Linked DNA regions of Kineococcus endophyticus. The protein of the gene in region 1 interacts with the protein of each later gene in a pairwise test. Links are inferred from orthologs where the notes say so. Each region holds a gene or a part of one and is shown on either strand. Other genes may lie near its edges. The genes, in order: AB1207_RS13280 and panC.

Evidence for each region.
Region 2: the proteins of AB1207_RS13280 (region 1) and panC interact in binary tests that used the Escherichia coli proteins (3 or more experiments, as listed by UniProt). The link is inferred for Kineococcus endophyticus from one-to-one orthologs.

The regions. Positions count from the first base shown.
Region 1 is NZ_JBFNQN010000008.1:228,749-231,808, forward strand. The notes cover bases 17-2,765. They hold AB1207_RS13280 (NUDIX domain-containing protein), read left to right. Parts: upstream 17-997; coding sequence 998-1,534; downstream 1,535-2,765. Other genes in these bases: AB1207_RS13275 (efflux RND transporter periplasmic adaptor subunit), read right to left, coding at 17-871; AB1207_RS13285 (acyltransferase family protein), read left to right, coding at 1,573-2,640; arc (proteasome ATPase), read right to left, coding at 2,637-2,765. Outside these bases: more of AB1207_RS13275, read right to left, coding at 1-16; more of arc, read right to left, coding at 2,766-3,060.
Region 2 is NZ_JBFNQN010000003.1:151,700-154,961, reverse strand. What follows is about bases 1-2,951. They hold panC (pantoate--beta-alanine ligase), read right to left. Parts: upstream 1,937-2,951; coding sequence 1,064-1,936; downstream 1-1,063. Other genes in these bases: AB1207_RS04890 (Rossmann-like and DUF2520 domain-containing protein), read right to left, coding at 1,933-2,805; lysS (lysine--tRNA ligase), read right to left, coding at 1-1,020. In the rest of the region: AB1207_RS04885 (NAD(P)H-dependent oxidoreductase), read right to left, coding at 2,983-3,262. UniProt on the Escherichia coli protein: Catalyzes the condensation of pantoate with beta-alanine in an ATP-dependent reaction via a pantoyl-adenylate intermediate.

The DNA.
Region 1 (3,060 bases):
TCAGGACGGGCGCCCCGGCGGCGGAGGTGTCCCCGCCCCCACCGGCGCCCGACGGCAACGACAGACCGCTGCCGGCCAGCAGCTGCTCGGCCCCCGCGGGCAGGGACGAGCCACCGCCACCACCGGAGGCACCGAGCGAGACCCGCCCGGAGATGGGCGCCGTGACGGTGAGGGCGTCGACCGTGGCCTGCGCGGCGGCGACGGCCGCGCGCGTCTGCACCCGCTGGGCCGAGCCCAGCGAGGCCACCGCGGTGTCGAGGTTGCCCAGGCCCGCGTTGACCTGGTCGACGAGGGCCTGCGTCTGGGACGCCAGCAGCTGGTACTGCGTGCGGGAGGACTGCACCGCCGCCAGCGCCGCGGCCTGGGCCGCCGGGTCGGCGATCGTGCGCGCCTGCGTCTCGGCCTCGGCGAACCGGGCCTCGGCGTCGCGCTGGGCCGAGCGCTGGGCCGCCGACAGCTGCGAGGGCGTCATCGCCGAGCCCGAACCCGAGCCCGACCCGCTCTTGGCCGCCTCGGCGTCGGCGGACTTCGCCTGCTCCAGCGCCTGCACGGCCGAGGGTGAGTCGATCGTCATGAGCACCTGACCGGCCTGGACCTCCTGGCCGTCGGTCACCGCCAGCGTCGCCACCGACCCGGACGCGGGAGCGGTCAGGACCGAGGACGCCCGCGGCTGGACCTGGCCGGCGGCGTCGACGACCTGCTGCACGTCACCGCGGGTCACCTCGCCCGTCCCGATCCGGGCGGCGTCGTCCCCCGAGCTGCACCCCGCCACGACCAGCGCGGCGGCCGTGCCGACGGCGGCGACCGACAGGCCCCGGGCCGCGGAACGTCGGGGGCCGGGGGCGGATCCGGGACGGGTGAGGGCTCGCACGCGGTCACACTAAGCCGTGCTCCGGCCCGCGGAGTCCCCCGCAGGGCGTGGGTGCAGGGCACCGCACGTCCACCCTGGGTCGCACGACCCCCGCGACCTCCGACGCGCTGTCGTACCCTCGCAACGGTGAGTGAGATCGTCGACCTCTACGACCCCTCCGACGCCGCCGGGCGCGTCACCGGGACCGCACCGCGCAGCGAGGTCCGCGCCCGCAACCTCCCGCACGCCGCGACCGGCGTCCTGCTGCGCCACCCCGACGGTCGCGTCCTGGTCCACCGCCGCACCGACACCAAGGACGTCAACCCCGGCGCCCACGACTGCTTCGCCGGCGGCGTCGTCGACGCCGAGGAGGCACCCCCGCAGGCGGCCCGTCGCGAGCTGCGCGAGGAGCTCGGCCTGGACCTCCCCCTGACCCCCGTCCTGAGGCGCTGGTACCGCGACGAGGCGACCCACTACCTGGCGTTCGTCTACGAGGCCCGCTGGGACGGCACGCCGCTCACCCTGCAGCCCAGCGAGGTCACCGACGCCTGGTGGGACGATCCGGCCACGCTCCGTCGACGCCTGGACGACCCCACGTGGCCTTTTGTGCCTGACACCCGCCGGCTCTTGGACCACTGGCCGCGGTGGTGGCAGGATCCGGCCCGCCCTGTGACCGAACCGTGATCCCGCTGTGGGGTCGCGAGCCACCGTGACGGAGACCCGTGACCCCCAGCCCCCGCCCGACCGGCCCCACGACCGTTCGTCTGGACTGGGTCGACACGGCCCGCGGCGCCGCCATCGTCCTCGTCGCCACCCACCACGCCGTCCTCTTCGCCACCGCCGAGGGACTCGGCCACCCCGCGTGGACCGCGTTCGACGAGACCCTCCGCCTCCTGCGGATGCCGCTGTTCTTCTTCCTCTCAGGCCTCCTCGCCGTCCGCGCCGTCCACCGGCCCTGGGCGGACCTGCTGCGCCGCCGGGTCGGCAACGACCTGTGGGTCTACCTGCTGTGGGCCACCGCCGCCTTCCTCGCCTTCACCGCGATGCCCTACGCCCGCGACGACCTGCCCACCGGCGCCCGTGGCTGGCTCGACGACACCGTCCTGCTGCCCGGCAACGGCGCCTGGTACCTCCTCGCCCTCGCCCTGTACCTGCCGGCCGGACGGCTGCTGCGGGCCGTCCCCACCGCCGTCCTCCTCCCGGCCGCCGCGGTCCTGGCCGCCGCCTTCGGCCCCGGTCAGCTCGTCCGGTACTCCTTCGTCTGGAGTGACGTCGCCACGCTCTTCGTCTTCTTCGTCGCCGGGCTGCGGCTGCGCGACCTCGCCCTGCGGTCCAGCGCACGCGTCCCCGGTCCGGTGCCCGTCGTCGCAGGCGCGGGCGCCACCGCGGCCCTCGCGCTCGCCGTCACCGGGCTCGGCCTCACCCAGGTCCCCGGCGTCCGCCTCCTGGTCGGCGCCGCCGCCGTCGTGGCCGGCTGCGCCGTCGCCGTCCGCCTGGCCCCCACCCGCACCGGGCGCGCCCTGGCCGACGTCGGCCGCCGCACGCTGCCCGTCTACGTCACCCACGAGCTCGTCCTGGGCGTCCTCGTGCTCGCCCTCGCCCCGGCCGCCGGCACCGCGCTGGCCGCACCGCTGTCGCTGGTCGCCCCGGCGCTCCTCGTCGCCGCGGCGCTCGCGGTCTGCCTGCCCCTGCGGACGCCGCTGACCCGGGTGCCGTGGCTCCTGCACGCGCCGTGGGCCGCACCCCGGCAACCCCGGGTGCGGCCCACGGCGGAACGGGTGGGCGTCTAGAGGTACTGCCCCGTGTTGGCGACCGTGTCGATCGACCGGCCCGCCTCGGTGCCCTTCTTGCCCTGCATGAGGGTGCGGATGAAGACGATCCGCTCTCCCTTCTTGCCCGAGATGCGCGCCCAGTCGTCCGGGTTCGTCGTGTTCGGCAGGTCCTCGTTCTCCTTGAACTCGTCGATGCACGCGCTCATGAAGTGCTCGACCCGCAGACCCCGCTGCTGGGAGGTCAGCAGGTCCTTGATGGCCATCTTCTTGGCGCGGTCGACGATGTTCTGGATCATGGCGCCGGAGTTGAAGTCCTTGAAGTAGAGGACCTCCTTGTCGCCGCCGGCGTAGGTGACCTCCAGGAACTCGTTCTCCGGGGTGTCGGTGTACATGCGCTCCACCGTCGCCTGGATCATCGCGTCCACCGTCGCCTGCGCG
Region 2 (3,262 bases), on another replicon or contig:
CTCGCCCAGGGACTCCGACAAGGACGGGTACATGGAGATGGAACGCCACTCCCCGCCGAGGTCGTACTCGGTCCCGTCGGCCCACGTCACGACGTGCGAGCCGAACGCGGCCTGCGCGGCCTCCTGCACGATCGTGCGGGTGAGCTCGGCGATCGAGTCGTAGTCGCCCCAGGCCTCGTACGCCTCGAGCATCGCGAACTCGGGCGAGTGGGTGGAGTCGGCCCCCTCGTTGCGGAAGTTGCGGTTGATCTCGAAGACGCGCTCGATCCCGCCGACCACGAGACGCTTGAGGAACAGCTCCGGCGCGATGCGCAGGTAGAGGTCGGTGTCGAACGCGTTCGAACGGGTCACGAACGGCCGGGCGCTGGCCCCGCCGTGCAGCGTCTGCAGCATCGGCGTCTCGACCTCGAGGAACCCGCGGTCCTCCAGCGTCCGGCGGACCGAGCGCACGACGTTCGAGCGTGCGCGCACGTTCTGCCGGGCCGCCTCGCGCACGATGAGGTCGACGTAGCGCTGCCGGACGCGGGTCTCCTCCGACAGTTCCTTGTGCAGGACCGGCAAGGGGCGCAACGCCTTCGAGGCCATCTGCCAGGAGTCGGCCAGCACCGACAGCTCCCCGCTCTTGGAGGAGATGACGGTGCCGTGGACGAACACGACGTCGCCGAGGTCGACGTCGGCCTTCCAGCCGGCGAGGGCGTCCTCGCCGACACCGTCGCGGGACACCATGGCCTGCAACCGGGTGCCGTCGCCCTCCTGGAGGGTGGCGAACACGAGTTTGCCGGTGCCGCGCAGGAACACCACGCGCCCGGTGACCCCGACCTCGTCGGTCGTCTCCTGACCCGGTTCGAGGTGCTCGTACCGCGCGCGCAGGTCCGCCAGCGACGTCGTCCGGGGCACCGAGACGGGGTACGCCTCTCCGCCGGCGGCGAGGATCCGGTCCCGCTTCTCGCGGCGGACCCTGACCTGTTCGGGCAGGTCCTCGAACTCGTCCTCGGGCAGGTCGGGCGTCTGGTCGCTCACCCGCCCCAGGTTAGTGGGGTCCGGTGGTGGCGACGCGCGTCCCTCAGTCCGCCGGGTGACCCACGACGAGGGGGGTGTTGTCGATGAGCCGGGTCGAGCCCACGCGCGCCGCGACGGCCAGCAGCGCATCACCGCGGAAGTGCTCCGGGACGTCGGCGAGGTCGTGGGGGTCGACGAGCGCGAGGTAGTCCACGCGGGCCGCGGGTTCGGCGACGAGGACGTCGCGCGCCGCGCGCCGCACGGCCGAGGGGCCCTCCGGTGCGGCCGCCCGGCCCGCGGCCAGGGCGCGCTGCAGGACGAGGGCGACCTCGCGGTCGAACGGCGTGAGGTAGCGGTTCCGGCTGGACATCGCCAGCCCGTCGTCCTCGCGGACGGTCGGGACCGCGACGACCTCGACGCCCAGGTCGAGGTCGCGCACCATGCGCCGCACGAGCAGGAGCTGCTGGGCGTCCTTCTGGCCGAAGAACGCCAGGTCCGCGCGCGTCAGGCGCAGCAGCTTGGCCACGACGGTCAGGACGCCGTCGAAGTGGCCGGGGCGGCTCGCGCCCTCGAGCACCTCGCCGAGCGGGCCCGCGGCCACGCGGACCCCGGGGGTGCCGTCGGGGTAGACGACGTCGGGGCCGGGGGCGAACACGACGTCCGCGCCGTTCTCGGCGGCCAGCGCGAGGTCCTCGTCGAGCGTTCGCGGGTAGCGGGCGAGGTCCTCGTTCGGCCCGAACTGCAACGGGTTGAGGAAGATCGTCACGAGCACCGACGCCGCCCGGCCGCGCGCCTCGCGGATGAGGCGGGCGTGCCCCGCGTGCAGCGCGCCCATCGTCATGACGACCGCGACCGGCCCGGGCAGCGCGTCGCGGGCGGCGGCGAGCTCGTTGCGGGTGCGGGCGACCGTCAGGTCGGGCTGCGTCGTGCTGGTCACGGTGCTCCTGGGGTGAGTTCGGCGCGGACGGCGTCGGCCGCGGTGGGGGTGAGGCGGCCTGCGGCCTGCGCCCGGTCGGCGGCGACGCCGGCGAGCTGGGCGTACGTGGTGGCGGTGGCGACGTCGAGGGCGCCGAGCACCCGCAGGTGGGTGGCCACCGTCCCCGCGTCGCCGCGCGCGACGGGTCCGGTGAGCGCGGCATCGCCCTCGCGCAGCGCGTTGTCGAGCGCGGCCTGCAGCAGCGGGCGCAGGACCCGTTCGGCGTCCTCCCCCACGGCCGCCCGCGCCGCGTCGAGCGCCTGCGCGACGAGCGTGACGAGGTGGTTCGAGCCGTGGGCCAGGGCCGCGTGGTACGTCGCCCGGTCGCCGTCGGCCACGACGACGGGGGTGGCCCCCCACTCGCGCACGAGCGCGTCGGCGACGGGTGCGAGGACGGGCGGGGTGGTGACGGCGACGGCCGCGCCGAGCAGCCGCTGGAGGTCCAGCGAGGTGCCCGTGAAGGTCATGGCCGGGTGCAGCGCGAGGGTGAGGGCGCCGCGCTGCGCGGCCGGTTCCAGCACCCCGAGGCCGTGCAGCCCGCACGTGTGGACGACGAGCTGGCCCGCGCGGACGTTCGGCGCGAGCTCGGTGACGAGGGGGCCCAGGACGTCGTCCGGCACGGCGAGCAGGGCGAGGTCGGCGGCGAAGGCGTCGCCGGGCTCGATCCACGGCACGTCGGGCAGCAGCGCCTCGACGCGTTCGGCGGCCTGCCGCGTGCGGGCCGTGATGCCGGTGATGCGGTGCCCCGCGGCGCGCAGGGCGGCCCCGAGCACCGGCCCCACCCGCCCGGCCCCGCCGACCGCGACGTCGAGCCTGCCCGCGGAGTTCACGTCGGCGACCCTAACGCCCGGGTCGCCGGGCACGGCCCCGGGGACGCCGAACGGCCCCGGCGGGGGTGGCTCGTCGACGCAGCCGGCTCGACCTAAGAGCGCGATGCTGGAGCCAGCGCGCAGCGCTGGACAACGATCCCGACCCCGCGGGGGCCGTTCGGGACGTGCGGAGGTGCGTCAGCGGGCGAGGAGCGCGGCCTGCTCGGCGCGGAGCGCGTCGATGAGCCGGCCCTGGGGCAGCACGACGTCGTCGTACGTCAGGACCTGGTCCTTCTTCACGTCGCGCTTGAGGACGCAGCCCTCGGCCACCCCCATGGGCAGGAGGTTCTCGGCCTTCGTCGCCGCGTACGTCTCGGCCACGCCGTAGGTGTCGTACCCGCCGAGGCGGTCGATCTCCTTGCCGGCCGCGAGGTCGGTCTTGGCCGTCGTGACGACCTCCACCTTCACCTCGTCACCC